Regions from separate parts of the Furfurilactobacillus rossiae genome, predicted to be linked through region 3. Evidence: predicted binding sites of a transcription regulator. Region 3 holds the regulator's gene; each other region holds the start of a gene.
The links. Region 3 encodes Rex, which represses fermentation and respiration genes when NADH is low (regulators of the CRP and FNR family bind a similar motif). Its sites were predicted from a motif close to TTGTGAANTANTTCACAA; they were not measured.

Region 1 (8,154 bases), 870 kb from region 3:
CGTTCCATGGGACCGGGTTCAACCTGCTAGCGCAGTTTTCGCCCTCGATTCAAAGCCGAAATGCACGTCTTTGAATTCGTCCAGCAATTCTAAGCGGCTGAACTCGCCGCCAAGAATTGCTTTCACGGAACTCTGTCCTTAGCTGACTGCACGCCACTTGCGGACAGTTTTACAGAGTTGACGCCTAACTTTTCCACGAAACTGTGTACAAAATCGCATTTTCCCACCCGCTATGCGAAATGGCTAACCGACATTTGAGAAGTATGGTAGTCTTTAGATATTGTGATTAACATTCAACGGAAGGGGCGCAAACGACGTGAACACGCGCGACTTGGCCTATTTTTCATCATTAGTAGAATTGAGAAACTTTACGGTGGTTGCTAGCCGTTTCAATGTAAGTCAGCCGACCATTACGGTGGCGATTCAACGGCTGGAAAATGAGTTTGGCGCGCCGCTGGTTCAACGTGATCGTGCCCATAATAAACTGGCCATTACGCGTGCGGGAATCTTGCTGTATCAACGTGCTCAACGCATCTTAAAGGACTTAGATCTAGCACATAGTGAGGTTTCTCGCGCCAATCAATCGACCATTCAGTTTGGCATGCCACCAATTATCGGCACGATGTGGTTCCCATTAATTGCAGGTCAGTTGTTTTCAAAAGGGCTGTTAAATTACACCCAAACGTTGGAAGTTGGCTCTGATCAATTGTTGAAGGAGTTAGAGTCCGGCAAAATCGACGTCGCGCTGCTCGGATCGGTTCGTCCACTTCATGAAGAAAATCTTGATATCACATTATTGGCATCGCATCCATTTAAAGCAGTTGTCAGCAAGGAACATCCCTTGGCAGATGCTGGACATATTTCGTTTGAACAATTGGCGCGTGATAATTTTATTACAATGACCGGGAAGTTTGTTCATCCACAGGCGTTGAAAGCCTACAGTGAATATGCTGGTTTTAAACCGAATGTCATTTATAGCACGCCAACGTTGTCGCTAATTAAAGGGTTGGTCAGGGCTAATTTAGGTGTTAGTTTACTGGTTGACGATGCCGTTCTGCCTAGCGACGACGTGGTTGCGTTGACGTTGGACGATCCATTACCTGAGCGGTTTAACATGTCGCTAGTCGTGCGCAAGGCCTTTTTGCCGAACAAGATTCAGCAAGAATTCATCAGTACACTATTTGCGCTCAAACAAACGGTGGCGTAGAGGTCTAACAGCTTAAATGCTGATGGCCCTCCGACTATAAAGAACTGAATTGGCTACTGAACATTTATGTATGTTCAGTAGCCAATTTTTTATAGTTATCTGTTATAGGAGTGAAGCGGACCAGAGACTGGTCCCACGGAACGGCGTCTCTGGTCGGCGCGACGGCATTATATTGGCGTTACACTAACCAGTAATAAATCGAAACCGCCGCAGCACTCTTCATTGAGTATTGCGGCGGTCTTTTAGACTAAAAATCGGAAAATTAATGAGTTACTTTTGAGAGTGCATCCTTTACGGCGTCTTTAATAGCGCGGCTAGATACCGATGCACCCGAAACAGCGTCAACATCATAAGTGTTGTTAGCGACCATGCGTTGAGGCAAAACCTTCACAGCCTCGCCGCCAACTTCACCGGTTTCGCTTTGTTGCACGACCTCAACATTCTGCAAGCGATCACTATTATAAGTGATGCGAACGACGACCTTGCCACCGATACCGGTTGAGCTGCTACCAAGATATTGGTTGGCACCAACTTTGATATCTTGAGGCGTTTCGTCAGAGACTAGGTCGTTACTACCAGTTAATGTGGGTTTACTTTCGGTTTGGCTAGCACTAGTAGAAGCATCAGTTGCAGATGCGGCTGTTGTATCGCTACTATCAGATTTTGGTTTAGCCGCATTTTCACCGGCAATTTTTCCGAAAATCAAACATTCTGCAAGATTTCCGCCGCCTTGATACTGGTTAGCTGAAATGCCACCCAGTTCACCAGCACCGTACAAATGAGGAATTGGTTGCTGATTGGCGTCCAAAATCTCGGCATTGACGTTACGACGTGGACCACCTTGTGTATTTAACACGTCATGAGTTAGTTCAATGGCGTAGTATGGGCCGTCATCAAATGGTCGCATGGTTTTAGGATCACGATTGAATGCATAATCTCTGCCCTGTTTGGCAAACGTATTAAAGTCATTGATGGTCGCGGATAAGATTTCAGGATCAACATTGATCTTATCTGCTAAAACCGCTAGAGAATTTGCGCTTTCGAGGTCGTCTAAAAATTCAGGGTATGGCAGTTTCTCTGCATCTTTAAATTGATTATACTGAGCTTGGTCAAAGACTAGGTATGGGTGGACGTTGGTCCGTGGAATTCGCCATGTGCCGTGGTCATAAATGTGGCCGTGACGGTTCGGTTCATCTTCTTTAAAGTAACGGCTACCATCATCTGCAACAGTAATAATACTACCGGAAAACATGCTGTCACCAGGTGTAAGCAACAATCGAGCCCGTTCGCCTTGTTTAGGCTTGAATGCCATACCACTGAGAAAACCAAGTGCTTCGTAATTATTCATATGCCACATATCGGCACCGACTTCCTCAGCCATACGTAAGCCATCACCACGGTTGTACAAAGTACCTAGTACGCCAAGATGACTGGCACCTAAGTAGTCTTGAATATCTTTTTGGCTGTTTTCAAAACCGCCAACAGCTAGTACGACACCATTCTTGGCTTGAATATTGTATGTGTGTCCTTGACGTTTGATTTGTGCTCCTGTAACAATTTTGGTTTCTGGATCTTGCAACAAATGCAATGCTGGTGACTCAAGCCAAACGTCGATTTTATCAGCGCGGTCCATAACTTTTTGGCGTAAAATTTGCCAAAGTGCGGCGTCGAACATGCCTTTATGAACTGTTGTGAAATCGTATGAATGGACACCTTCATATTCCGGGTATTCAAACACTGCTTTATCCAAAGGCAATGGTGCAATCTTTGCTAAATCTTTCTTAGCACTGATTGGTTCAACACCGAGGTATTTGCGGACATAGTCACGCATGTGGACCATACCGTCGACATAAGTATCAATCATTTCTTCGTCAAGTTTCATCGGTGCTGTTAATGCTTTGTAGTATTTTTTAGCTCCGTCAAAATCATCACCAGTACCAAGAAGCTGGGCAGAATAACGGGTGTTACCACCTTCATGTCCGTTTGGGGCAGCATCAGTTAGCAAAACTCTGGCACCAGCATCGGCTGCAAAACGTGCGGCAGTGGCACCAGCTCCACCAAACCCGAGAACAATCGTGTCATATGTTGCGTCCCATGAAGTTGCGTTAGTCATCAATGTCATCCTTTCAAATCCTTGTGCAGTTATTAACAATAACCACATTATCTAACCGATAATATTGAAAGTGAAATGCCAAAATCAGACGTGGGCTATTACAAAACAGTAATGATTTAGCACTTATCATGATAAAATAAACGAAACACAGTTATGAAAGTGAGCAACGATGAAGAAACGATTGGTTGATTTTTTAGCGGCGGTTAACCGTTATGACACGATGACGGCGATTGCTCAAGGACTATACATGAGCCAGCCGTACGTCAGTCGACAGATTGGTGAGGCTGAAAAAGAGTATGGCGTTCAGTTGGTTGACCGAACATTGCCGATTCATTTAACGTATGCTGGTGAGCGATTGCTGTCGTATTTGCAACAGGAACAACAGTTACATCGAGCGATGGATACTGAAATGGAAAGCTTAGGAAAGTTTGAGTATGGTTCACTCTCGTTGGGCATTAATCAACCGTTAGCGGCCAGTTGGTTTACCGAGCTACTTCCTGATTTTTACAAACGTTTTCCACAGATGCACGTATCTATTCAGGAAGTTACCACTTCCAGAGCAGAGAATATGTTGCCAGATGGGCAGTTGGACATGTTTATTGGCAAGACAGTTTATCATCCACGGGTGGTGACGAAACCATTAGGCATCATGAAATTGGCACTACTGGTGCCGGCTACGTCGCGGCTTTATCGCAAGGACAGGTTCTGGCGACAGGCCACTGCAGAAACGATTAGCCGGCTAAATGGTGAAAATTTCATTCGTATTGGCGGTGAATCACGGTTTCAAGAACTAGTAGACCATGCTTTTCGCGACAACGGCATCCATGTTAACAACCGAATGGAGGTCAGTGACTCGCGGATTGCCTTCAGTTTGGCATTAAAACAATTAGGGGCCGTTATCGTTAATGTGAATAGTGCCAAGAAATTATCAACAGATCTGCCCATTAACGTGTTTGAGTTTTCGCCGGAAATGATGAGTTTAGATTTCAGCGTCGCCTATCGAAAAGCATTAGTACCATCAGAACCGTTGAAGTTTTTAATTCAAACGTGTGTTGAGAAAGCCGATGTATTGATGAAACAAGGATACGAGCTTTAATGTTGCGGGTGTGATTTGATAGCGTTTTGAATATAATGCAATAGTTGCTGAACAGCGGCATTATGGCAATCAGGGTCGTAAACAAACTGTAGGTGACTCGTGACAGGCGTCGTTAGTGGCCGCATCACTAGCTGATCAGTCATAAAGGGGCGCACGGACTCTTTGAACAGTAGCGTGCATTGTTGGGAGTTGGCGACAACGCTTAAAATAGTTTCAATATGAGTACTTTCAAAATGAATCGACGGGGTGAAACCAGCTGCCTGACATAATTTAATAAGGGTTTCGTAAACACCGGAACCCTGAGGGAGTGACGTGAACGCATTGTCGGCTAAGTCGGCAGGCGCAATCGTCGCTTTTTTTGCGAGGGGATGGTTCGCCGGCAACACGACCACTAACTCATCGTCGAGTAGATTGACCTGACTTAAGTGATGATGCTGAAGGTAGGCCGTATTTAAATCACGAATAATGATGGCATCCAATAGTTGTGATTGCAGTGCTGAAACGATGCGTTGTCCTTCAGTTTCCTGAAGTTGGACACTGACGTTTGGATAATCCTGCATAAAATTGGTTAGGGCTTGCATGAGTCCATATTGAGACATGATCGGGACACTGCCGATGCGGATGCTGCCGCGTCGCAAGTCTTCGACTGAAGTGACTGCCTCACGCATTTCGTTGTACTGACTGAGCAATTGCTGAGCGTAGCGGTAAAAAGTTTCACCACTTTCCGTGATTTGGAGGCTTCGACGATTGGTCGTACTTATTAGTTCTGCGTCGACTTCCTGTTGGATACCTTTCAAACGTTTGGAGAGGGCTGACTGGGTCATTTGCAAACTGACGGCAGCGTTAGACACACTTTGGGCTTCGTAGGTCGCAATGAATGCTCGTAAATCATCGATTGTCATGCTATTTTCCTTTCTATTCCATTTAGGAATAACAATACAACAAACGCGATTTGTTCACAACGTGTTTCCAACGTAAGCTGATCATTGTAAAGCAAGGTTGAAACGTGCGAAGGGAGCGATCGTAATGGCAAACGAACCATATGATTTGAGAAAAGTATTAAACGAACTGAAAAATGAACCGGGCCAGTATCATGAAACAGATGAGCTGGTTGATCCTAACGCAGAGTTGTCTGGTGTTTATCGCTACATTGGCGCGGGTGGTACCGTGATGCGGCCAACTCAAGAAGGTCCAGCAATGATGTTTAATAACGTCAAGGGATTCACAGATACGCGCGTTCTAATTGGGCTACTTGCCAGTCGCAAACGGACTGGATTGATGTTTCATCACGATTATCAAACATTGGGTCAATGTTTGAACGATTCGGTCGAAAATCCTGTGGCACCGGTTATGGTGGATGAAGATCGGGCACCGGCCCATGAGGTAATTCATCGGTCAGACGAGGATGGTTTTGATATTCGTAAGTTAATTGCTGCACCGACAAACACCGAGTATGACGCAGGACCGTACATCACGATTGGACTCGTCTACGGTTCAAATATGGATAAGACCATGAGTGACGTTACAATTCATCGGATGGTACTGGAGGATGAAGACACTATCGGTATTTTCATTATGCCCGGTGGCCGGCACATTGGTGCGTTTGCAGATGAATATGAAAAAGCCAACAAGCCAATGCCGGTTACCATTAATATCGGGTTGGATCCAGCGATTACATTAGGGGCAACGTTTGAACCACCGACTACACCACTTGGCTATAATGAGCTGGGCGTGGCGGGGGCGATTCGCCAAGAACCTGTTCAGTTAGTTGATGGCGTCAGTGTTGATGAAAAGGCGATTGCGCGTTCTGAATTCACAATCGAGGGCTACATCATGCCAAACGAACGGATGCAGGAAGATATTAATACGCATACTGGCAAAGCCATGCCTGAATTTCCTGGGTACGATGGTGACGCTAATCCAGCAGTGCAGGTCATCAAGGTTAAAGCGGTGACTCATCGTAAAGATCACCCGATTATGCAAACGGTTATTGGTCCAAGTGAAGAACATGTGAACTTGGCAGGTGTGCCAACAGAAGCCAGCATTTTGTCGCTGACTGACCGTGCGATTCCAGGGAAAGTCTTAAACGTTTATAATCCGCCTGCAGGTGGCGGTAAGTTGATGACAATCATGCAGATTCATAAGGATAATGAAGCTGATGAGGGGATTCAGCGGCAGGCGGCCTTACTCGCGTTTTCTGCGTTTAAAGAATTGAAGACGGTTATTTTAGTCGATGAAGATGTCGATATCTTTGACATGAATGACGTGATTTGGACTTTGAATACGCGCTTTCAGGCTGATCAGGACATCGTTGTGTTACCAGGGATGCGTAATCATCCACTTGATCCATCTGAACGACCACAGTATGATCCGAAGTCTATTCGTATCACGGGGATGTCCTCCAAGATGATTTTGGACGGAACAGTGCCGTACGATATGAAGGATCAGTTTGTCCGGGCTCAATTTAAAGAAGTCAAAGACTGGCAGAAGTACTTGAAGTAATTACTAACTATCAACAGAGGTTGCAAACGACAGAAGGAGGCAAAAATGAAACGCATTGTGATTGGAATTACTGGCGCATCCGGAACGATTTACGCAATTGCCTTGCTCAAGGCATTGAAGCAGTACGCAGATGTTGAAACACACCTCGTCATGAGTACCTGGGCTAAGAAAAACCTGGAATTGGAAACAGATTTATCACTCAGCGAGGTGCAAAATTTGGCAGACTATACGTATAACATTAATGATCAAGGTGCAGCTATCGCAAGCGGTTCATTTTTGCATGATGGCATGGTTATTGTACCGGCAAGCATGAAGACGATTGCGGGTATCGCTGTTGGATATGGAGATAATCTGATTGCACGGGCGGCTGATGTCACAATGAAGGAGCAACGCAAACTGATCATCGTTCCACGTGAAACGCCGTTAAGTGCGATTCACCTTGAAAACATGACGAAGCTGGCACGTCTCGGTGTTCAGATGATTCCGCCAATCCCAGCCTTTTATAATCATCCCCAAACCATTCAGGATTTGATTGATCATCAGACCATGAAGTTACTGGATGCATTACACATTGCAAATAATGTTGATCAACGCTGGGAAGGGATGGCTAAATGATGCAAAACGATAGCCGGACGTTTCAAACGACTCGGCAAGACTATACTATCCAAGCCGACGTACGTTTAATTGGCAAGGATGCGCTGATTGTAGTAACTGGTGGTGACCATCCACATATTGGTGATGTCACAACATTGACGGCGACTACAGACATGCAAACAGTTAAGTTTCCCAGCCATGACGGTCGGTTTCACAAGGATAATGTCGTTGGGGAACAAGTCGCTAAGGCAATTCAAGCCGTTTTACCGGGTAGTTGTACGATCACGTCTGGTATTCATGTGGATCATATTTCGCAAGCTCAGATTGACGCAGCGATACCGATGGGCGATGACCTGGGTGTTCAAATCAAAACGTGGCTTCAACAACAAACGATTTCGGCATCCGCACCAGTTTATTATTCCGATGATGAAAAACCTCAATAAGAGTTATGCTCAGCGTTCCGCGGAGTGGGGACGGCCGTTTCATGGGACCGACCCAAGCCCACAAGACGGTCTTGGGTCTCGATTCTGAGCTCATAACCCGATCTCAGAAGTCGTCCAGCTATACTAAGTGGCCTATCGCCACTAAGTATAGCTACCACGAAACTCTGTCCCCACTCCGCTTCACTTACATAACGAATAA
Region 2 (8,154 bases), 310 kb from region 3:
AGGACTACGATAAGCTGATTGGAACATATCGTTTGGATAGCACGGCGGCAACATGGCAATCGTTGCAAACTGCCAGCCAACTGTTCATTGAAACAGCGCGAATTGTTGCAGATCAACTTGGTTTTGACTTTCCCGAGTATCCTGCTCATGTTATTGCTTACGAAGAGAAAGTTATGGGCGAATCATCTGCTGTTCAGCCGCAAAAGTAGGTGTAGTTCATGAGAGAATTGCGTCAACATTCAGAAGTAAGTAATATCGAGCTGTTTTACGATTTGATTTTTGCCTATGCGATTAGTCGCATCACGACGGTTCTACATTTAGTACACCATGACATCATTCCTGCACTGTATTTGGTCGAATTTGCTGTCATGGTGTTTATGTTTTGGACGGTGTGGACGTATCAAACGGTGTTGGTTAACCGTTTTTTTCAAGAGAACATTCAACACAGCGTGTTCATGCTGTTTGACATGTTTATCGTGATTGTATTGTCACAGTCGCTGACACCGAATTTTGCATCCACGCAGATTGCTTTTCCCGGGGCAACCTCACTGCTACTGTTTAGCATTGCAGTTCAGTACTTATTACGCAGTCGTCATTTAACGGATCCACGACAACTGAAGGTGGCTTACGGCCTGGCGCGTATTTTGATTATCACTAGTGTCATCGGTGCCATTACGATTATTCCGTGGGCGCCCTACAGTGTTCGTGAGGTTGTTTATATTTTGTCGATGATTTATGCCAACATTGCGCCAATCTTTATGAAAGGCAGATTGACCGCCTTTCCAGCGATGTTTGAACATCTGACGGAACGGTATTCGTTGTTTACGCTGCTACTGTTTGGTGAAGCAATTATCGCAGTTACGGAAGTTGTCAATGTTCACCATTTTGACTGGTTGTCGATTCCGTTTTTCCTCATAATTGTGTCACTATTTTGGATCTACTTTACGATTTACCAGCAAGGCATTGACCGGCACAAACGGACGGCAGGCATTGCGCTCATTAATATTCACTATTTTGTATTTGTCGGTTTAGATTTAATCGCCGCTGTCGTGACGTTATACTTAAAGCACGAGTTGATTGGCTGGCAATTTGCACTACTAATGACGATTGGGCTGTGGTTTTTCTTAGGTGGTTCTGCGATGATGTTAGCCACTTATGGTTCTCATCGTGCAAACGAACATTGGCGCTTGTTGTTCGGCAACGCAACGTGCGCGGCTATGTTTGCTGGTGCGGTTATTTGGGTTTGTCGTGATTGGCAAGATATCGTCATGGTTCTCATTGCTTTGTTTTTACTGGGGATTGCGTGGTGGTGGAATCGGGAAGTATCACGGTTAAGTACCAATACTGCGGAGTGAATAATAGAAAAAAGTTTGATCAAATTTGGTAAACAAGGAGGCCACAATGAGCGATCACGAAAATAAACCAATTTTAATTGGCGATGTTGGTGTACCAAAATCAAAACGTTCCAAACCACATACGAGTTCAACTAACGGCGCTGACATTGCGGCCGACCTCTTGGCTAAATACAAGAAGGCGCCGACTGAGCATAGTTCGCGAACCAGTCGGACTAAAAACGAAGTTACGATGATTGAAGCGCAGAAACGTGCTGGTCGTTACAACGTTTATTTAGACGGTAAATATGCTTTTCCTATCAGTGAGTCAGTCATGATCAAATACCGAATTTTTAAGGGAATGGTCATCGATAAAGACTTACAAACGGAAATTATTGCAGCAGATGATGTCGCTAAAGCTTATAATCGAGCGCTAGACTACTTATCCGGTCAGTTGCGCTCTGAAAAAGAAGTTACGGACAAGCTTAAAACGCTGGAAATTGATGATGATGTCATTGAATCCACATTGGAGCGGTTACGAGAGTTCAATCTTCTGGATGATCAAGCTTACGCAAGTGCTTATGTTCGCACAATGCGCAATACATCGGACAAGGGGCCAATCGTTATTCGTCAACATTTGCGTCAAAAGGGGATCGGCGAAAATCTGATTGATAACGCATTGGTTGAATTTAAGGACGACGAATTGGTCGAAAATGGCGTGGCTGTAGCTGAAAAGCTAGCAAAACATTACGCTCGAAAGCCGTTTTCGACGCAAAAGCAAAAGGTTATTCAAGGACTGATGACTAAAGGTTTTCAACGCGAAACCATTGATCAAGTGATGAATCAAATTGAACTCACACGTGACGAAGATACAGAAACGGACTTATTGACCCATGAAGCTAAGAAGGTCTGGCAGCGGAATCGTCGCTATGATGATCGGGAACGATTGAATCGGACTAAGCGAACTTTATATGGTAAGGGCTATCAGTTTGACGATATTAATCGAGTGTTGGATACGTTGATTGAGGGTAACGATTAATTGAGAAGTTAACTAATTGGTATAGCTAAAAAGATAAAAGCAAAACGTTGCTATTATGCAAGACGTTTTGCTTTTATTTTGGATTGGTTAAGAATATATTATAGAAAAATAATGTATTGCTAAGTTTACTATCAGAACGGGGGAATCGTCATGCTTACCAATTCTGAATTGAAGAAAAATGCACGTCAGACGTTGCGTGGTAACTGGCAACGTGCAATTAAACTGACGATTGTGCCAGTGATTTTGGGATTGATCTCATGGGGTTATCTGTATGGTAACTTCAAATGGCCAAGCAATAGTTTCTTTGTTGATAAGCCCAGTTTGTCATTTACCATTGTTTCGGTAGCGTTATCGATCGGGGTCATGTATACACTATTAGATTGGGTAAGAGATAAGGATGTAATCAACCAGTCACTACCAGCTCACGTATTTGGATTATCCATAAATACAATGTTAGCGTTATTAGTGCAGGCACTGTTTATGAGTTTTGTTATCTTGATCGGCAGTCTCTTAATCGTCCCTGGCGTTATCTTTTGGCTCATGTTTTCGCAGTCAGTTTATATTTATAAGGATCAACACGAAGCAGATCCGAACATGAACGTCTGGTCAGGAGTAATCAACAGCGTGTCTCTAAGTGAGTCGATGATGATTGGTCATAAATGGGAGCTATTCAAACTGAAGTTGAGTTTTCTCGGATGGTTTCTGTTGAGTATTGTTACCTTGGGGGTTGGTTTCATTTGGTTAGCACCGTATTATCAATTAACAGTGACAGGCTACTATGTTGCACTGGCTGCTGAAAATCGTGAACAGTTTGCATAACATGCTTAAACGCATAAAAATAATAATAGCGACAAACAATTTGTGTTTAAGCAACTTTTCAAGTACCTTTATTTCAGGGACTTTGTTGGCGTCATGCCAACAGTGTCATTTGAAAGGGGTACTTTTTTAATGAAAACAAGAGCTGAGTTAAAACAAGATGCAAAGGACTTGTTGCGTGGACACTGGGGACGGGCAATTCTGCTGGTAATTATTCCACTGATTTTGTCATGGTTTAGTAGCTCGTATCAGACGCATCAGGCCAACTTTTATGCTGATATGACAAACATGAATGTTCATATGTCATTTTGGCCATTTATTTTGAGTGTGCTGGCGTGGGGCATTAATCTTGGCGTCACTTATACGTTCTTAGACTGGATTCGTAATCCCAAACGGACGGTAAATCCCGGGACTGATGCTTTTCGGGTTATCGGCTCAGCAGCTATCTTTGGCTTGCTGGCAATGGGGATAATTGCAAGTTTTATAATCGGAATCGGATTTGTGTTAGTAATCATTCCAGGATTTATTTTTGCCTTGATGTTTTCACAATCAGTTTATGTTTATAAAGATTTACACGATAGTGATCCACAAGCGTCCATCTGGTCGGGGGTCTGGACGAGTTTGGCACTCAGCCGTCAGTTGATGATCGGACATAAGTGGGAATACTTTGTTATGCAATTAAGCTTTATTGGCTGGTGGCTGTTATGCGGGATTTCACTCGGAATTGCAACACTGTGGGTAACACCGTATTATGACGCGACAATGGCTGCTTATTATGATGAACTTGAAGCAACTAGCAATATCAACATTGCCTTTCGTGATGTGAATGAACCATAATATAGTCAAATAACAGCTTCATCTAGTTTACAAAACTAGATGAAGCTGTTATTCTATCCTTAGAGCATAACTAGTCAAAGTGTCTAAGGAGGACAATGAGCATGGCTGATTCTTTTAATGACTATCACAAGTGGGAACAACACCTTGCGGAGGTTAAACTACCTAAGTGGGATGAGCTACCAAAGTTTGATCTCTATATGGATCAAGTTGTCGCTTATGTTAATGACACCTTGGGGCCACTGGATGTTGATTCGGTGACACCGGCAATGATCAATAATTACGTTAAACACAACATTATTTTGGCACCGGTCAAGAAGAAGTATCAGGTGATGCAGGTGGCAGATATTTTGTTGATAGGTTTGCTAAAACCAACGTATTCGATGGATACAATTCGCCAGGGGATGGATCAAGTTACTACAAGCTTATTCCCAAAGCGCGCATATGATACGTTTATTGACCTTATGCTGGCCGGTCTGCAGGGCACGCTGAGCACGGACGCGGCGACCAATTTGAATGATCAAATGATGAAGATCGCAGTTAATGCAGTATTAGATAAGATGAAGTCAGAGAAGTTACTGGCACTCACGAAAGAGATCGTGAAGCCCAAGCCAGTTGAACAGAAATAGGAGAGCGGGACATAACACGTTTCGGTTTTCTCAGGTAACACAAATAACGCGTTTGTGGGTGATTTCCCATGAACGTTTTATTTGTGTTGGATGAGCAAAAGTCAGTGTGATGTCTCGCGTTTAGAGCAATTTTTCATCTGCAAGACCTTTTGTGGCTGAAGAAAAATTGCTTGCTGAAACTGCTTGCTGAAACTACCTGCTGACATTTTGTGAAAACAAGAGGTGGGCAGTTATGTTTCAGACTTTTTTGCACAATGTATCCCGTCAATTCCATTTATTAGGTAGAATAAAATACAAAGATAACTAAACTAGACGGGGAGAAAACATGCGAAATCGCCAGAATGTAATATATGCTGTAGTAGCGGCTGTAGTTGTCGCAATTGTCTTTGGGGCGTTTACGTTGAGTCGTCAGGCCAGCGGGCCAGTCAATCAAAGTCAACAACAGACGACTCAATCCAGTCATGAACAAACATCCGAGCAGGGAAGTACTCAAGCTACGGATGCTGCTGCTTTAGCGAAGCTAACTTATGCGTCGGGTAAACCTGCGGTGGTTGCAGTCAACCATAATCGCAGTACGCTAAACAAGAATGATTGGCAACGTAATCATGTGATTTACAGTGCACTGGATAATGAAAACCGGACGTCAACGGCTAACACAGCCTATTTAGAGTCCCGCAACGTGGCTAACGATTCGCTGAGGGTTCGACAATATGTCCAACCCTCAGGCTGGCATCAAAAGATGGTCAACGGTCAAGCCATTATTAATCGCGGTCATTTGATTGCCTATTCACTATCAGGCGGAATCGATCAGGATGGCGAGTACAGTCCAAACAATGAATCGGGCGATCAGAACAATCCAAAGAACTTGTTCACCCAAACGGCTTTTAGCAATCAAACGCTACAAACGATTTACGAAAGCAAGGTGCGCAACGCACTGCGTGATAATAAGAAGGTTATTTATCAGGCCCAGGCCATTTTTCAAGGAGATAACGAGATGGCTAATGGCGTCCATTTACAGGCGATTTCAACGGATGGCAGTTTGAATTTTAATGTTTACATTTTCAACGTGCAGCCTGATTTTCAGTTTGATTACGCAACTGGTCGTTCTAAGGTAGATCGAGGGATGGATGTGCCGACACCAGATGAATCATCAGAATATTAGTTTAAAATGTGAACCTTGTTTTGCTAGCCCCGTTCAGAAGTAAATCGTATTCGTTATGAGATAAATAGTCGCCGTAAAGATCGTTAAGATTTTTACGGCGACTATTTATGTTTTACGACTACTGCGGCAATATTTATGTAAGTTAGCGCAGTACCGCACATGAATTTGATAACTAGTTTAAATATTCACAATGGCTTTTAAAATTTAAAAAAGTGCTATTAGAAAAAATGTTACGGGACTAAATCCCTTGATAATAAAGATGTAAACGCTTACCATAATTTTATTTGTTAATTTGTGAGCAAAAGGACTTGCAAAGTTTTTACATGGTGATATGATACTAATTGTGAAAGAGGTAACAATAACCTTTAAATTGATGGAGGAAATCAAACAATGGTTGTTAAAACTGATAAGAAGGCTGAAAAAGACACAACTGATATCGCAGAAACGATTCAGAAGTTAGTCGACAAAGGCCATGAAGCATTAGCCAAAATGGACGACTTTGACCAAAAACGCATTGACCACATCGTGCACGAAATGGCCATGGCTGCCTTGGACCAACACATGGAACTAGCTAAGCTAGCTGTTGAAGAAACAGGCCGTGGTGTTGTTGAAGATAAAGCAATTAAAAACATTTTTGCCTCAGAAAATATTTGGCACAAGATCAAGGATGACAAGACTGTTGGCATCATCCGTGAAGATGATGTTGAAGAAATCACTGAAGTTGCTGAACCACTTGGTGTTATTGCTGGTATCACACCAGTTACTAACCCAACTTCAACGGTTGTCTTCAAAGCAGAAATTGCCGTTAAGACACGGAACCCAATCATCTTTGCTTTCCACCCACAAGCACAAAAATCTTGTGTGGCAGCTGGTAAGGTTGTCCGCGATGCTGCGATTGCCGCTGGTGCCCCTGAGGGCATGATCCAATGGATCGAAACACCATCTATTGAAGCAACGAACCTGTTGATTAACAACGATGGCATTGCCTCAACGTTAGCTACTGGTGGTCCTGGCATGGTTAAGGCTGCTTACTCAACTGGTAAGCCTGCCTTAGGTGTTGGACCTGGTAACGGTCCTGTCTACGTTGAAAAGTCTGCTAACATCAAACGTGCCGTTAACGACATTACTTTATCTAAGACGTTTGATAACGGGATGGTTTGTGCTTCTGAAAACTCAGCTGTTATCGATGCTGACATTTACGATGATGTAATGGCTGAATTCAAACGTTTGGGCTCAGTTGTAATCAAGAAAGCTGACCAGAAGAAGTTGGCCGATGCAATGTTTAACCCAGTTACGCACGGTGTTAAAGGACCTATCGCTGGTAAGTCAGCATTCGAAATTGCTAAGTTAGCTGGTATCAAAGTCCCAGAAGACACTAAAGTGCTGTTAGCTGAAATCGATGGTGTTGGTCCTGATTACCCATTGTCAGCTGAAAAATTATCACCAGTTCTGTCCGTTTACAAGGCAGCAACACGTGAAGCAGCTTTGAAGACTTGTGAAGAATTACTAGACTTTGGTGGTCTTGGCCATACAGCCGGTCTCCAAAGTGAAGATCAAGATTTGATGAACGAATTCGGTATTCGCATGAAGGCTAGCCGTGTCTTGATTAACACACCTTCCGCCGTTGGTGGGATTGGTAACATCTACAACAACATGATTCCTTCCTTGACCTTAGGAACTGGTTCATGGGGTAAGAACGCCGTTTCGCACAACGTTTCATCATTTGATTTAATCAACGTTAAAACGATTGCCAAACGGAGAAATAACATGCAATGGATTAAGATTCCAAGTAAAGTTTACTTTGAAAAGAACTCTGTTCGTTACTTAACTGATATGGAAGGTGTCGAAAAAGTCTTCGTTGTTGCTTCACCTTCAATGGTTAAGAACGGCTACGTTGACATCGTCCGCGATCGTCTTCGCAAACGTCCAAATGCCGCAAGTATTCAAATCGAAGTCTTTGACCAGGTTGAACCAGACCCATCAACAGACACGGTTGACCGCGGTGTTCGTTTGATGAACGAATTCAAGCCTGACACGATTGTCGCCATCGGTGGTGGTTCGCCACTTGATGCCGCTAAGAACATGTGGATGTTCTACGAGCATCCAGATGCAGACTTCTTCGGTGCTAAGCAGAAGTACTTGGATATCCGTAAGCGGACATACACGTTTGAAAAGCCTAACAAGGCTAAGTTCGTTGCTATCCCAACAACTTCAGGTACTGGTTCAGAAGTAACACCATTCGCTGTTATTACTGACTCCAAGACTCACGTTAAGTACCCATTGGCTGACTACGCTTTGACACCAGATGTTGCCATTGTGGACCCTCAGTTCATCATGACTGTG
Region 3 (8,154 bases):
ACAAACAACACAATTACAATGGAAATCCCAACTTGATGATTGTACAAGGCTGGAATTGCCGACGTAATCGCTTCAGTCCCTGACGTCACAGAAACTGCCACGGTTAGCATATAGTCAACCAGTAATGACCCACCAGCAACTAATCCAGCAGGACGGCCCCAGTTTTTAGTGGCAACCACGTACGCCCCACCACCAGAAGGATAGGCATGAATAATCTGTTGATACGATAACGTAATCGCCAACAGTAAGATGAGCACAATCCCTGCAATTGGCAGGGAGAACCAGATTGCTGCAGCGGATAATGTTACCAACACCGTGGTAATCTGTTCAGTCCCATACGCCACTGAGGAAAGTGCATCTGATGAAAGCAAGGCCAATGCCTTAAATTTAGTCAGCGATTGTCCGCCTTCATCTAAAGTTTTTAGCGGCTTACCAATTAATAGTCGCTTCAAATAGCGCCACATATTGAAACTCCTTTTAAATGGACAGCTAATGGCAGAACACCGCTAGCTGTCACTCATTATATCGGCTATTTTATAAAAATAGACTTATCATTTATTTAAACGGTCAGCCAATTAACTCAATTGGTTGGCTAAAAACGGCAAAAAAGCCACAACTTGCTTGCGGCTTTCAAGCTCAATCATCTTACACCAGATTGACACAAACACCAAGCTCATATGAAAGTTTGATGAGCAAACGGATAAATGGTTTTCAACCCAGCGCACGCAACACATTATAACCACTTTGATGACTGATTCAAGTCAACCGGGTCGTGTCTTTCAAAACTTTTCTAAGTGGAGTTTTCATCAACAAATTAGCAGTATAATAAACATAAATTTTCAGTTCAACTTTAAGGAAAACCTCATGAAAATAACAATTCGCAACGTTAGACCATCTGATCTGAGTAACATTGTGGCATTCGCCGCGGCAGATCGTGATGATCAATTCAAATACTTTGCAAATAATAATCCCGACTTCACCTTTGTAGCCGTTGATGAAAACGATCATCCCCTTGGTTTTATCACGAGTTGGAAAAACCAAGTGCATCCTCATCACCAAAACATCCGCATTGTGTTGAGTCCACGGTCAATTCCCGCCGACGAGGTTCTTTCTGGTCTAGTATCCAGAGAACAAGCACGGCTTGATGAATTAAGCATTACGTTACCGTTAATTGTCATGTATTGGGAACCTCAAACACGAAAAACTGCCTATTTTGAAAAACAGGGATATCACATCTTCCGTAAAACATGGATGCCTGATTTGTTGCTCGATAAAGTTCCATTAGCAGATACTGCACTCCCTGATAACGTGACCACGTTACGTGAGGTCTGGCAACGACCGACGATGAAGCGCAGTGCACTCACTTTATTGCGCGAACAGTATGAGCGGGTTCACCAAGACAATCCCGCTGCTCACCTAAGCATTGAAAATTGGGCTCGAAACGTGGATGGTGAACTGCCCTATCTTGACTGGTCATTGGCAACACTTGTTGATGGTGAATTTAAAGCCTTGAGTTTCGTTTTTCCTGGTGATGCTGAATCATCCTTGGATGTTGGTTGGCTCACGGATGTCGATGACGATGCACACCATGTTATCGACCTTCTGAAGATTCAACTCCAATTGTTCAAACGAACCCAACTCGTTTCGATTTTTGGAGAATTGGATTCAACCGATCCCGTCGCTATGAAGGTCAAACAATCTTTCTCATGGGAACCGGCGCCGGCTTGGATCAGTTTAATCAAATAGCATCTCAACGATGCAATCGTCGCTGCAATATTTAGTATTACAGTTGATGCCATTTACGTTTGTTTATCGATCTCAACATGCAACTTTTAAATGTGCGAATCACTTGCTGAGGTTAGTGAAGTCAGCCAAAGACAGAGTTTCGTGATAATAATTCTTAGTAGCGATATTTATGCACTTAGAATTGTAGGATGAGCTTGGAAACGTGCACTTCGGTTCCAAGTCGAGGTTAAAGACACGCGGCGTTTGCGGGGCTGAGACCGGTCCCATGAAACGGCGTCTTTGGCTGACGCAACGCTAGTGCAACAGCAGTCATTGTTAATATTTGCTGCAAAACAAAAAGTCAGAATCTACGGAAGTATCGCGTAGGTTCTGACTTTTAAGTTTGCTGTTAACAATCAGCATTGATGTTCAATTAAGCTACATCATACCGCCCATTTGAGCAGCTTGTGCAGCGGCAGCAGCATCGCCACCACCATTATCTTGCTTTGGTTCTTCAGCAACAACGGCTTCAGTCGTCAACAATAATGATGAAACAGAGGCAGCGTTTTGCAAAGCAGAACGGGTAACTTTGGTTGGGTCAACGATTCCGGCATCAACCATGTCAACCCATTCGTCAGTTGCAGCATTGTAACCAATACCTGGCTTTTGTGACTTCAACTTTTCAACGATAACGGAACCTTCACGGCCTGCGTTTTCGGCGATTTGACGAACAGGTTCTTCAAGGGCACGACGAACGATGTTAACACCCGTTTGGACGTCTCCTTCTTCTTTCAGGTCGGCCACAGCACCGATAGCGTTAACCAATGCAGTACCACCACCTGATACAAAGCCTTCTTCAACAGCGGCACGCGTTGCGTTCAAGGCATCTTCAATCCGGTAACGGCGTTCTTTCAATTCGGTTTCAGTAGCAGCACCGACGTTAATCCGTGCAACACCGCCTGATAACTTAGCCAAACGTTCTTGCAACTTTTCCTTGTCGAAGTCAGAAGTTGTTGCTTCTAATTCAGACTTGATGTTTGCAACACGTTCGTCAACAGCAGCCTTGTCGCCAGCACCTTCAACAATGGTTGTGTTGTCCTTAGTGATCGTGATCTTACCAGCTTGACCCAACTGATCAACAGTTGTGTCCTTCAGGTTCAGACCAAGGTCATCAGTGATAACAGTACCACCTGTCAAAGCAGCAATATCTTCAAGTTGTGCCTTACGACGGTCACCAAAACCAGGTGCCTTAACAGCAACAACATTGAATGTCCCACGCATCTTGTTCAAAACAAGCGTTGGTAAAGCTTCACCAGTAATATCATCAGCAATGATAAGTAATGCACGGCCTTGTTCAACAACAGATTGCAACAATGGCAAAATGTCTTGAATGTTGGCAATCTTCTTATCTGTAATCAAGATGTAAGGGTTGTCCAAGTCAGCTTCCATCTTGTCATTGTCAGTAACCATGTATTGACTCATGTATCCACGGTCAAACTGCATCCCTTCAACGACATCAGAAGTTGTTTCAATTCCCTTGGATTCTTCAATGGTAATAACACCATCGTTACCAACCTTTTCCATAGCGTCAGCAATTAACTTACCAACTTCTGGATCAGCGGCTGAAATTGACGCAATTTGTGCAATATCAGACTTAGTCTTAACATCGTGGCTCATCTTGTGCAAAGCATCGACAGCGGCAGACGTTGCTTTTTCAATCCCAGTCCGGATACCAACAGGGTTAGCACCAGCGGTAACGTTCTTCATCCCTTCGTTAACGATGGATTGGGTTAAAACAGTAGCAGTCGTTGTGCCATCACCAGCGATGTCGTTGGTCTTGGAAGCAACTTCAGCAACTAGCTTAGCACCCATATTTTCAAAGTGGTCTGACAATTCAACCGCTTTGGCAATTGTGACACCATCGTTAGTGATGGTAGGTGAACCATAACTTTGTTCCAAAACAACGTTGCGGCCTTTAGGTCCAAGGGTCGTTTTAACTGTGTTTGCTAATTTATCAACACCGGCAAGCATTGCGCTGCGGGCATCTTCAGAAAACTTTAAATCTTTAGCCATTGTGAATTTCCACCTCAACTGTAATTTATTGTGATTTTCTTTTATTGTTCAAACGTACTGTAAACTTTAACTAGTCCACAACTGCGACAATGTCTTTTTCATGGAGAACGAGGTAATCATTGCCCTCGTACGATACTGCTGTGCCGGCGTACTTATCAAACATAACGGTGTCGCCTTCCTTAACAGATGGTGCAACCTTTGTACCATTGTCTAAGACGCGGCCTTCACCAACTGAGATAACCTTCCCAGTGGTTGGCTTTTCTTGAGCGTTGCTGGCAAGCACAATGCCGCCAACAGTTTGTTCTTCTTCTTCAGCAGCCTGTAAAATAACGCGATCTCCTAATGGTTTTAACACGTTAATCCCTCCAATAATTTCGTTGAAATTGAATGCTTTTAGCACTCTTACACGTTAAGTGCTAACAACATGCTCTATAATAACCATGCCCGTTTATGAATGCAAGTGTTTTGGTCAAACTTAGTCAAAAAGTTTGTCAGCTGTCTTAGAAACCGCATCACAAAAGGCGTTTGGAGAATCAGTCAAACCATTTTTGTCTGACTAACACCCAAACGCCTATTCAAGAAGCAATAATTCAGTTTTCTAATTAATCCTGAGACTTTTCGTTCCCGCCTAACAACTCACCATAATTATCAATAAAATAAATTAAGGTTTGAAGCTCATTGGTCAAATCAACATTTTGAACCCGAATGGTATCAGGAACAGACAACCGTCGTGGCGTAAAGTTCAAGATTCCACGTACATCGGCCTTTGCCAGTTCATCAGTGACCTCTTGCGCCGTGTTTTCTGGCACCGTAATAATTGCAATGGCGATCTGTTGATCACGCAATTGTTTACCCATTTCTGACAACGGATAAATCGGGACACCACTTTGAACCGTGTTGACGATATTGTCATTAACATCAAACGCAGCACTGATTCGAACATTACTGTTTTGATGAAAATTAAAGTTGAGCAACGCATGCCCAAGATTACCAACCCCGACCAATGCGACATTAGTCAATTGATCCTGATTGAGAATCTTTTTAAAGAATTCGATCAGTTTAGGCACATCGTACCCATAACCACGTTTGCCCAATGCGCCAAAGTAAGAGAAATCACGGCGAATCGTCGCTGAATCGACTTTAACAGCCTCAGACAGCTCAGTGGACGAAACGCGCGTTTTATCCGCATCCAGTAAAATATTTAAGTAACGGTAATAAATCGGCAGCCTTTTTGCTGTCGCGCGTGGAATTCGTTGTTCAGCCACAGCGGTTCACTCCTTTTAATCCTACATTTGTTTGTGAAAATAAACTATACGTAAATTATAGCATAAGGACGGTTATTGTGAAGCATATTTCATACCAGTCTTCGGGCATTTCACAAACTGGCAAGGGCATTTCGTAAAATGCCGGGGTAAAACTAGCAACTACAGAAGCTTTTATACCTGTTTCAAAAAAGGTAAAACAGGCGGTCTTGTTAGCTTAATCACAACGACGAAAATATCATTCTTCACAATCTGTGGCACTTCTGACCATTTCAAATGTGTGTTTTCTGCTCACTGCCAGCTCAACATAGTGTCGCCGCACCGAACATGCTAAAATAGTGTTTAACTAATTCAAATGAAGGAGTACGCATATGTTAGTTCTTCAGGTTCAACAGGTCGCCCGCCGTTTTGGTGCGGACACATTGTTTGAACATGTTTCCATGACAATTGAAGACCACGGCCGCGTGGGGCTGGTTGGTCGAAATGGCGCCGGCAAGTCCACCTTGCTTAAGATTATCGCTGGTATTAATGATCCCGACGAAGGTACGATATCGGTTGCCAAAGGCATGACCATCGGATATTTGCCACAAGATGCCGGACTCGATTCAGACAACACTGTGTGGGATGAAATGCTGACGGTTTTTGCCACCCAGCAGCAACAAGAACGACAACTGCGCGAATTGGAACAGCAAATTGCCGATCCCACTGCTGATCATCAAAGTGACGCTTACAAACGTTTGCTAAATGCTTACGACCAAACGCAACACGATTTTGAGGCAAACAACGGTTACGGCTACCAAGCCTCAATTCGCGGCGTTTTACACGCTTTTCACTTTGATGAATCCACTTTTCAACGCAATGTCATGAGCTTTTCGGGTGGTCAAAAAACACAACTTGCACTCGCAAAGTACTTGCTACAACAGCCCGATTTACTCATTTTGGATGAACCTACTAACCACCTGGATATTGAAACATTATCATGGTTGGAAGACTACTTGAAAGGTTATCCTGGTGCTGTCTTGATTGTTTCACATGATCGTTACTTTCTCGATCACGTGGTGCAGGATGTGTTTGACATGAATCAGCACACCCTGACCCACTACCACGGCAATTACTCCGCCTACTTAACGCAAAAGGCCGAACGAATCAAAACCGAACAACGGGCGTTTGAAAAACAACAAACACAAATCAATGCGCTTGAGGATTTCGTCAATCGCAACATTGTTCGCGCCTCCACCACTAAACGGGCTCAGTCACGGCGCAAGCAATTGGAGAAGATGGACCGTTTGGAAGCGCCTAAAGATGATGATCAATCCATCCGGATTCGTTTCACACCTGATAGCGAAAGTGGCAAGGAAGTCCTCAATGTCGACAACGTCAGCATTGGCTATGAATCCGATCATCCACTGGCAACTAACGTAAACTTTCACGTTGTCAAACAGCATGTTGTGGGCATTATCGGACCAAACGGGGTTGGAAAATCAACCCTCCTAAAATCAATTCTTCATCAGCTCCCCTTGTTGGCGGGCACGGTTAAGATTGGTGGCAGTGTTACGATTGGCTACTATGATCAGGAACAGGCTGTGCTTCATGATGAGAAAACTGTTTTAAACGAAGTATGGGACGAGCATCCGACTATGCCTGAACGGGATGTGCGCACCCTACTCGGCAGTTTTCTCTTTACTGGTGATGACGTTGCTAAGCCCGTTCATAATTTAAGCGGCGGCGAACGTGCCCGTTTGTCACTAACTAAATTGTCGCTTGATCATGACAACTTTTTAATTCTTGATGAACCGACTAACCATTTAGATATCGATTCACGAGAAGTACTGGAAGAAGCGCTTAACAATTTCATGGGAACCGTTTTATTCGTTTCTCATGACCGTTATTTCATCAACCAAGTCGCCACAGAAATCGTTGAATTGTCTGCCTCAGGTACACAGTGGTTTGAAGGCGATTACGATGATTATCAGGCCGAACTCGCTAAGCGGTCAGCGTCTGTTGATGTCGAGCATCATGAGACTGAATCTAATGGCTCAGCAACTGCCAGTGTATCAAATTATGCCGCTAATAAAGCTGAACAACGCGAGCAAAGAAAGTTGCAACGCGCTGTCGATGAGTTGGAAGCACAAATTGACGACCTTGACCAACAAAGTCATACAATTACTGGGGCGATGCAGGCGCCTGAAAATGCCAGTGACATCGGCAAGTTAACGGACCTGCAACATCAGTTGGACAATCTAGATGCTCAAAGCGACAGCCTGTCAGAAAAGTGGGCAGCAGCTGGTGAGGCGTTGGAAGCCTATAATAATGATCACCACCTACAGTGACTTTAAATATGCAATTGAAAACGGGATCACATCTAACCGGCCATTAGCCGCATTGATGTGATCCCGTTTTCAGTTGTACCTATATTTGCACTTTATGCTTCAACGCCAGTTAGCCAAGGAAACTCCAAGCTCGGATCTGCATTGAGACTCATATCAGCACGATCGCCTTTAGCATAAGCAATATGCGCAGCCGCCCCAATCATTGCCGCGTTATCACCACATAATGCCAGTGGTGCAGCGACAAGCTTCGTTTGTGGTGCAAAGCGTGCCATCTTGGCCTTCAAAGCGTCTCGAAGACCATGATTTGCCGCAACACCGCCAGCCAACACAAGCTGTTTAACTTGGTATCGTTCTAGAGCAGATAATACCTTAGTGACCAAAACGTCCACCACGCTAGCCTGAAAGCTTGCAGCTAAGTCTGCACGATCCAACTGTTCGCCACGCTGGTCTGCATTATGAACCGTATTAATAAACGCACTCTTAAGGCCACTAAAGCTAAAATCGTAGTTAGCTTCGTGGATCATCGCCCGTGGAAAATTAAACGTATCGTGGCCTTCGTGGGCTAGCCGATCAATTTCCTTACCCGCAGGATAGGGAATTCCCAGCACGCGGCCCACCTTATCAAAGGCTTCACCAGCAGCATCATCACGAGTGTCGCCAATAATTTCGAATTCCCCCGCTGCCTTCATCAACACGATCTGCGTATGACCGCCAGACACTAATAACCCGAGCGATGGAAACGTCAAGGGTTCAACGTAACGGGC
Region 4 (8,154 bases), 910 kb from region 3:
GATCGCGTTTGAATAAGGTCAGTGAAATCACCGTGCCAAACATTTCAAACTGAGAAACGTACTTTTTTGTAGTCACTTCGTTCGACACCGCAATACCTCCTGACTCACACTGCCTGATCAATGATAAACTACGGACCGACCAACAATCAGTCATTTGGTCGGCCCATCTGTCATGCTATTCTTGTTTCTAGTTCAACTTCAAATCTTCTAGTTCTTGACGTAAATTCTGTAGTGGAATCTGTCCTGGTGCTGAAGCGGCACCAACTGTTGCAAACGTTAATGCAGAGCCAAAAGTTTCACCCGCAATTCGAGAAACTTTGCCCAAATCACCCATCGACATTGTAATCAGCGGCTGATTTACCGACGCTGCAGTTTTAGTAGTGGCCGTTAATAACGTCAGAACATCGTTAGCGTTATGAGGCATTACTGCCATCTTGGCAACATCAGCGCCGAGCTCAACCATACCTGTTAAACGTGACTGAATTTCATCAGCAGCTGGTGTTTTGTCAAAGTCATGATTGCTCATAATGACGACTACATTTTCTTCATGGGCCTCGCCAACTAATCCTTTCACGGCTGTTTCATCATGAAAACGTTCAATATCTAGTGCATCGGTAAAGTGCCCTTGAAGAACAGTCTCGCAAACCTTGAAATAACCATCATCGGCCAATGCCAGTTCGCCGCCTTCACCTTTGGTTCTGAAGGTCGTTAGCAACGCAATGTCACCAAGAATTTGGCGCAATTGCTGACCTGTTTGGGTTAACTGCCCTGCATCCAACACACCATCAAAATAATCAATTCGCCATTCCACAACATCTGGTTTGACCGTGACGATCTTCTGAGCCTGTTCACCAATTTCATCTGCTGTTTTACCGGTAATCGGCACCGCAATTTTCGGACGACCAACACCAAGAGTGATGTTTCTGAGTTTAACTGTTGCTTGATTGATCAAGATTAGTCTCTCCTTTCGAGGCTTCCACTTCTTCTTTGCCAAACAAATGATAGTAACGAATGGTGATTAACACCGCAACAACGAAACCGGCTAATGCGATGAAAACATCAAACAAGATAATATTTGCTAGATTGCTTGCCATCATCCCTGTAAACAGTGGAATCGTAAACGAGGCAATGGAACCAGCTGTATAGAAGGCCCCAGTGATGGTTCCTTTCCCTTTAGGAAAGAAAGTAGACATAACGGTCAATCCTAGTTGCATTACGCCTCCAGCCGCAGAAAAACCAACTACGAAAGACATGATTGAACAAACTAATCCATTCGGAACGAGATACATAGTTAGTAATGATAAAAATGAGATTAAAGTATATACACCCAAAAACTGAATTTCTTTGACAGCCTTTCTAGCCAATGCGGCAGTGACAAAAACGCAGACCAGTGAACCAACACTGTAATAACTAATCAAAGCTCGGGAACTTGTTTCACCCATACCAGCAATCTTTTGACCATATTGACTCAACCACTGACTGACTAAATAAAATGTCGCTTGGGAAATGTATCCGTATAAAATAAACAATGTCCCATCAAACCACAAATTCCCTTTAGATTCAGCTTTTTCATCTGTTAAATCATCTGCTTGTACATCCGTTGGAAGTTGATTGGCCACTGGAAATTTACCAGCAATAATCAGGAAAATACCGTTCAACACCAAAATTGCAATACAGATCATGAACGACCAGCCATACCAGATGTTTCCCGCAATTAAAAAGCTGACAAACAAAGGCAAAATAAATTGACCAGCAGAAATAAACGCTTTGATAATTACATTGGCTGTTCCCTTCGCCTTTGGAAACATTTCCATTAATGCTGGATAGGTTCCCGAATCTAGGAAGGAGTTAGCAATCCCGGCAAGAATACCAAAGATATACGCAATCGTAATGTTTGGACTAGCCACAATACCAACGAAGAATAAGAGATATGTGGCAATACCAAGTAATACAAATGGTTTACGACCAAATTTATCCGATAATGCACCCGAAACAAGTAGCACTAATAATCGACCAATTCCTAATGAAGAAATGACTACTGCAACTCCGCCGGCGGTCGTGTGCCAGTGTTGTGCTAGTTGAGCCATATTTTGTGCCAAAATAATGACACCTATCCCATGCACAAAGTAGTTTAAGTACAAGCTCAGTGCAGTCGGCATATACTTATTTTTCATAACCTGTACTCCTGCTATTTACTAGCCACTTTATCGTCATTGAAGAGAAGGTCGCGAATATAGTCAACGGGCATGCTTTCACCCGTCCATAGTTTAAAGGCTTCTGCACCTTGTTCTAACATCATTCCTAATCCGTTAAACACATGCTCAACACCGGCTTGTTCAGCTACTTGCATCAATTTCGTCGTTCGCGGTGCGTAAACAGTATCAAAAACAATCATATCTTTACGGAACCAGTTTGGGTCAGTGACCAACGTTTCATTTTCAAGAGGCTTCATCCCCACACCAGTTGCATCACAGTAAATCGCTGCGTCCTGAATTTCTTTCTTAAAGTCATCTTTATCTTCAATAGAGTGGAGTGTGGCCTTGCAATCAGTCTTTTCATTAATAATGTCCACGTTGCGTTTAGCATTGTCCCAGAATTCATCGTGAATGTTAAAAATCGACATTTCTTTTACACCGTCTAGTGCAGCCTGAATTGCCACAGCAGTTCCTGCACCCCCAGCGCCAGCCAAAGTCATCTTCTGACCACGAATGTCTAATCCTTCATCTTTCAATGATTGCATAAATCCTGTACCATCGGTGGTGTAACCAGTTAATGTTCCGTGATCGTTAACAATTGTGTTAACGGCACCAACCATCTCAGCGGCAGGATCCAATTTATCTAACAATGGAATGACCTTTTGCTTATTAGGCATTGAAATATTGGAACCACGCATATCCAACGTTCGAATCGACTGAATGGCACTCGGTAGAGAGTCGTTGTCGACTTCAAAAGCCAAATATGCATAGTTTAATCCTAACTTTGCAAAAGCATTATTATGCATAGTTGGCGACATCGAGTGACGAATCGGATAAGCCATCAAGCCAATTAAAATTGTGTGTCCATCAATACGTTCAGTCATTTCAATCACTCCTATTTTCTTGTTCCTAAGTATTTGGGTTTCTTTGTTACTCAATTCACTAGTTATGTTAGCGGTTACAAACATACAAATAAATAATGTTATCTTGTTCGATTAATAGAATTCTTCTATCATTCATCTAAGAGGTGATCCCATGAATTTACGTCACTTGCTTTTCTTTCAAGAACTTGCCAGAACTCAACATATGGCTATTGCTGCTGAGCACCTTGGAATTTCACAGCCATCTTTAAGTTACGCCATCAGTGGATTGGAAAAGGAATTAGGTGTTCCGCTGTTTGAACACGAAGGACGAAACATTAGGCTCACGCGTTTTGGGAAAACTTATCTAACCTACGTAGACGCCGGTCTTGCCAAATTGTCTCAAGGTGAAACGTTAATTCAACAGCTTATGGATGCAAATACGGGCCATATTGATTTAGGGTTCACATATACACTTGGTCAAGGATTGGTACCCTCGGCGATTAACGCCTTTCAACATTCGGATACCAATGCTCATATCTCTTTCTCACTTACTCAAGGCAATTCCTATCAGCTATTACAAGATTTACGTCAGGACAAACTAGATCTCGTTTTAGCATCTCGCATTCAAAAACTCGGTGACACTGACGCCAATAAAGAATTCCTTTTTACACCATTAGTAAAGCAGGAAATCGTTTTGGCAGTCCCTATTCACCATCCTCTGACACATAAAAAGAATGTCTTTGTTAGTGATATCGCTAAATATTCGCTAATCGCTTATTCTCAAAGTAGCGGGCTTCGACCATTACTCGATAAAATTTTGGAACATTCCGGAATTGAGCCCAAAATAAAATATGAAGTCGAAGAAGATTACACTATCGTTTCATTCGTTGAACATGGTTTTGGCATCGCACTCGTACCGAATTTGCCTCAACTAAAACAAGAACACGTTAAGTTAATCCATCTGACTGATAATTATGTAGCACACCAGTTATATCTGGTCACAAAAATCAATCAATTCATGGCACCTTCAGTCACCCGCTTTAAAGAATTTTTAATGCGATACTGTGCTTCCGACATAAACGGCTATGAATGATTAATTACCAAAACTTGTGTTAAAACGTATTTTCTCTGGTTCAAAATCCGAATTAAAATGACCGCTCTCTCAAATTTTGAGAACACGGTCACTTTGTATAAAGATTAATTAGTTGAATTCTTATTCATTTTCATTGGACTTTATATTCAATATTTAACTGTCGGCTGAATATTGCAACACTTACCGTGCAGGCCACACCAATTATAGCAATCAGGACATCAAACCACATAATGCCATGAATACTACTTTTAGAAATGATTCCTGTAACCAACGGAATCGTGAATGACGCAAGCCCGCTAGCAGTATAATATATGCCCGTTACAGTACCCTTAGCGGCAGGAAACATGTCACTCATTACTGTTAGTCCAATTTGCATAACACCACCTGCTGCAGAAACTCCAATGATAAAAGAGCAAGCATTCATTACCAATTCTTGCGGAACGGATGCCATTAACACAAGTACAACCAATGAAACAACAGTATCACCTATCATCACCCATAATGAACTAACAACACGATCTACAATAACTGCCATGAGAAGCACGCCAATTATTGAACCAATACTATACAGGCTGACTAAAAACCGTGCATGAACCATTCCCAAATGACTAACCACTTCACCATATTTGGTTAACCACTGGCTGATTAAATAGAAAGTTGCCATGGAGACGTAGCCAAACAAAGTTAGAATGACGCCCAACATAATTCGTTTAGTACTCGGCTTAGAATGATGGGCTGACTCAACGTTACTGGCCACATACTTGGCCTGTGGTAATTTGTCATCACCTGTCGTCATTTGTGGAAACTCACGGAAAGATAGATAAATAAAATTAATGCTCAGAATTACAGCACAAATAACAAACGACCATCCATACCATAATTGATCTTGTTCCAACCCAGCAACTAGTAACGGTAAAATGAGTTCGCCGATGGATGCGAACGCCTTAATTAGAATGTTGGCCGTCGCTTGAGATTTAGGAAAAAATTCCATTAGGGCAGGATATGTGCCGGAATCTAAAAATGAATTTGCCATTCCTGCCAAAATCCCCCAAAAATAAGCCTGGGTTGTTGTGGTACTAAATATAATGCCAATAAAAAAGGGAATGTACGTTAAAATGCCTAGCTGGACAAAAAATTTACGTCCAATACGGTCAGAAAGAAAACCAGAAATATACAACACTAGCAGTCTGCCGATGCCTAGTGAAGAAATGACCATGGCTACACCGGCATCTGGAACTTTCCATTGATGACCTAGGGCCGTCATATTTTGAGCCAAGATAACAATAGCCATCCCGTGAACCAGATAGTTCAGATACAGACTTAGCGTCGTTTTAACACGTATACTGTCCTTCATCATTAACTGCACCTATACCTTGTTGGATTTGAATTGAGTAACAAAGTATACATGTAAGCGTTTTCACATAATGCCATTTTAGTATGCCACTCATGAAATAACAATCCTTTGAGAAGCAAGCCAAGTATGATTCTCCCCCTTTTCCTTTGTTTCCAAGTATCATCAAACCAAGTGAATATTTCCTTGAGGGAGGTTAAATCATGAGCGAACAAAAACAACCAGCCATTACTGCCGTTGTGACTGTTTATAATCTTGGTAATTATCTGGATCCCTGTTTGGACAGTTTAGCGCGCCAGACATTAAGCGATTTCGAAGTCATTATGGTTGATGACCATTCAACAGATGGTTCAAATAGTGTTATCGAAAAATGGGCGCAAAATGATTCTCGGTTTATTGCCGCGCATTTGCCAGAGCACAGCGGTGTCTCAGCCGCCCGCAACTATGGCATTGACCATGCGAGCGCACCTGTGATCTGCTTTATTGATGGTGATGATCTATGTGAACCAAACTATCTGCAAACCTTCATAGATGGTATGAGCCAACCCGGTGTCGACCTTGTAACTGTCGGCTATCGTTGGGGTGGCTATGCTCGCGGAGCCGTTTCCGGTATCACCGGATGGCACGAAATTAGTCAAGACGACATGTTATCCGAAGCTACAGAACACGGTACCCAAATTGGTGGCTACACTTGGAATAAAGCATTCCGAGTTAGTGTTATCAATCGACTTATGCTGCGTTTTGATACCCATTTAAAATTGGCTGAGGATCTGTTATTTACCGCTGATTACGAAGCTGGTGCACAGCGTTTTCTATTTAATCCAACTCTCGTCTATAACAAAGTAAGTCGACCAGGGAGCACTATTCACACAGCCTCAATGGCTATGCGGCGCGGTGAGATGGAAGTAGACGCGCACATTGATCAGCTGCGAGAAAACCTGCATGCAGGATGACGATGACTGCCCACTGGCTTATAATTGTGGGGAATAATCACACCAAAGGAAGTTTTTCGCATGCAGTTAACCGCGAATTCAATGACACCAGCTGGCTATCACCAAATTGAACAGGAAATCACCCGTTTGGAGTTGGACCGTCCCAACCGCATCAAACAGTTGCAGGAGGCCCGCGCATTAGGCGACCTATCGGAGAACGCTGAGTACAGCGCCGCCAAACGTGATTTGCGTCACCTAGAAAGCCGTTTGCGTTATCTTAACAAGTTGCTACAATACGCGGAGGTCGTCACACCAGAAACGACAGATCAGATCGAGGTTGGCAAGCATGTCGATGTGCAATTCGAGGACGAAAACGATACTGACACTTTCCAGATTGTTGGTAAGTTTGAAGCAGATTTAGATGCTAACAAAATTTCGTTTGATTCACCCTTAGGACACGCCATGATCAATCATAAGGTTGGCGACACCGTCACGGTTAAGGCACCAAATGGGGATTATCAGGTTACAATCAGGAAAATTAAGGGTTAATTAAGGGTTTGCCTACACTGGCAAGCCTTTTTTCGTTTTAGAATCAGGTAAAATGAAGGTAATCATTTTTCGAAAGGTGTTTGTTCATGAAAAAGGTCCTTATTATTGAAGACAATCAAAGTCTGGATGATCTGCTAATGACCGCACTTCAGCCACATTACGATGTTCAGTACGTCCGAGACGGCGCCGCTGGCATTAATACTGCACGGAATTTCGGGCCGGATGTAATTTTGCTCGATTTGATGTTACCCATCCTCAGCGGTGACAGCGTGCTGAAAACGATCCGTCAATTTAGCCTAGTGCCAATAATCGTGCTCACCGCTGTTCAGGACAAGGAGCGAACCGTTAAGTTACTGCAATCTGGGGCCAACGATTATGTAACCAAGCCATTTGACCTCGACGAACTCCGAGCTCGTATCGAAGTCCAACTGCGACAGCCGGAAGTTAGCCCCGTTATTCATACGTTTGCAGACATTAGCTTAAACACTGACACCTATGAAGTTACACGCGCAAATCACAACATCACGCTGTCTGGCAAAGAGTTCGCGATTCTAAAATTGTTAATTGCACATCCCCATCAAGTATTCAGTAAAGCAGACATTTACGAGACTATTTGGAACGAACCTTATATCGGTGCCGAAAACACTTTGGCCGTTCACCTCAGTAATTTGCGTAAGAAGATTAATTTTGCTGAATTGCCTGAATATATTGAAACTGTTTGGGGTATTGGGATTCGTTTATCTAATTAAAGGAGGATAAAGTAATGCTTATTATTTTAGTTATTATGACATTGCTCTGCCTACTGTTAATTTATTTACTAATTAGACAAACACTTGGTATCCAGCATATGACCCACAGTCTGACTTATATCAATCATCATCACACGAATGCAAACGTGACACTGCCAGTTAATTCGCGTGCATTAGCCAACCTAGCAAACGAAATCAACGTGAATTTAGATCAAACAAATTTACTAACCCGTCAACAAGTACTCAATGAACAAGAAATCCGCGCTGTTATGACTAATCTATCACACGATATCAAAACACCACTCGCTGTGGCCTCTGGCTACACTCAATTATTGCAACAGGAAGTTACATCTCTTGACGCAAATAAGTTAGCCAAAGTTGCGACAAGTTTAGCTACCGTTAGCGATTATCTCAAAACGCTA

Region 1: LROSL1_RS01100 (FAD-binding protein) is a predicted target of Rex. The motif match lies at 3,342-3,359, and genes of this name have one in related genera.
Region 2: adhE (bifunctional acetaldehyde-CoA/alcohol dehydrogenase) is a predicted target of Rex. The motif match lies at 6,153-6,170, and genes of this name have one in related genera.
Region 4: LROSL1_RS01265 (shikimate dehydrogenase) is a predicted target of Rex. The motif match lies at 3,123-3,140, and genes of this name have one in related genera.

What each region holds. Positions count from the first base shown of each region.
Region 1 is NZ_CP040586.1:216,193-224,346, forward strand. It holds gene LROSL1_RS01095 (LysR family transcriptional regulator) at 317-1,207, shown strand; gene LROSL1_RS01100 (FAD-binding protein) at 1,470-3,320, opposite strand; gene LROSL1_RS01105 (LysR family transcriptional regulator) at 3,490-4,416, shown strand; gene LROSL1_RS01110 (LysR family transcriptional regulator) at 4,413-5,318, opposite strand; gene LROSL1_RS01115 (UbiD family decarboxylase) at 5,443-6,918, shown strand; gene LROSL1_RS01120 (UbiX family flavin prenyltransferase) at 6,964-7,533, shown strand; gene lpdD (prenylated flavin chaperone LpdD) at 7,530-7,955, shown strand.
Region 2 is NZ_CP040586.1:2,421,506-2,429,659, reverse strand. It holds gene LROSL1_RS11755 (aminoglycoside 6-adenylyltransferase) at 1-209, shown strand, start outside; gene LROSL1_RS11750 (low temperature requirement protein A) at 219-1,355, shown strand; gene recX (recombination regulator RecX) at 1,585-2,370, shown strand; gene LROSL1_RS11740 (DUF975 family protein) at 2,521-3,189, shown strand; gene LROSL1_RS11735 (DUF975 family protein) at 3,319-4,023, shown strand; gene LROSL1_RS11730 (DUF1836 domain-containing protein) at 4,125-4,649, shown strand; gene LROSL1_RS11725 (DNA/RNA non-specific endonuclease) at 4,975-5,811, shown strand; gene adhE (bifunctional acetaldehyde-CoA/alcohol dehydrogenase) at 6,202-8,154, shown strand, end outside.
Region 3 is NZ_CP040586.1:2,109,758-2,117,911, forward strand. It holds gene LROSL1_RS10220 (APC family permease) at 1-464, opposite strand, end outside; gene LROSL1_RS10225 (hypothetical protein) at 865-1,746, shown strand; gene groL (chaperonin GroEL) at 2,164-3,798, opposite strand; gene groES (co-chaperone GroES) at 3,869-4,153, opposite strand; gene LROSL1_RS10240 (redox-sensing transcriptional repressor Rex) at 4,401-5,063, opposite strand; gene LROSL1_RS10245 (ABC-F family ATP-binding cassette domain-containing protein) at 5,432-7,390, shown strand; gene tsaD (tRNA (adenosine(37)-N6)-threonylcarbamoyltransferase complex transferase subunit TsaD) at 7,483-8,154, opposite strand, start outside.
Region 4 is NZ_CP040586.1:254,204-262,357, reverse strand. It holds gene LROSL1_RS01280 (FAD:protein FMN transferase) at 1-88, opposite strand, end outside; gene aroD (type I 3-dehydroquinate dehydratase) at 188-949, opposite strand; gene LROSL1_RS01270 (MFS transporter) at 930-2,174, opposite strand; gene LROSL1_RS01265 (shikimate dehydrogenase) at 2,189-3,079, opposite strand; gene LROSL1_RS01260 (LysR family transcriptional regulator) at 3,231-4,151, shown strand; gene LROSL1_RS01255 (MFS transporter) at 4,282-5,505, opposite strand; gene LROSL1_RS01250 (glycosyltransferase family 2 protein) at 5,706-6,455, shown strand; gene greA (transcription elongation factor GreA) at 6,516-6,983, shown strand; gene LROSL1_RS01240 (response regulator transcription factor) at 7,070-7,732, shown strand; gene LROSL1_RS01235 (sensor histidine kinase) at 7,747-8,154, shown strand, end outside.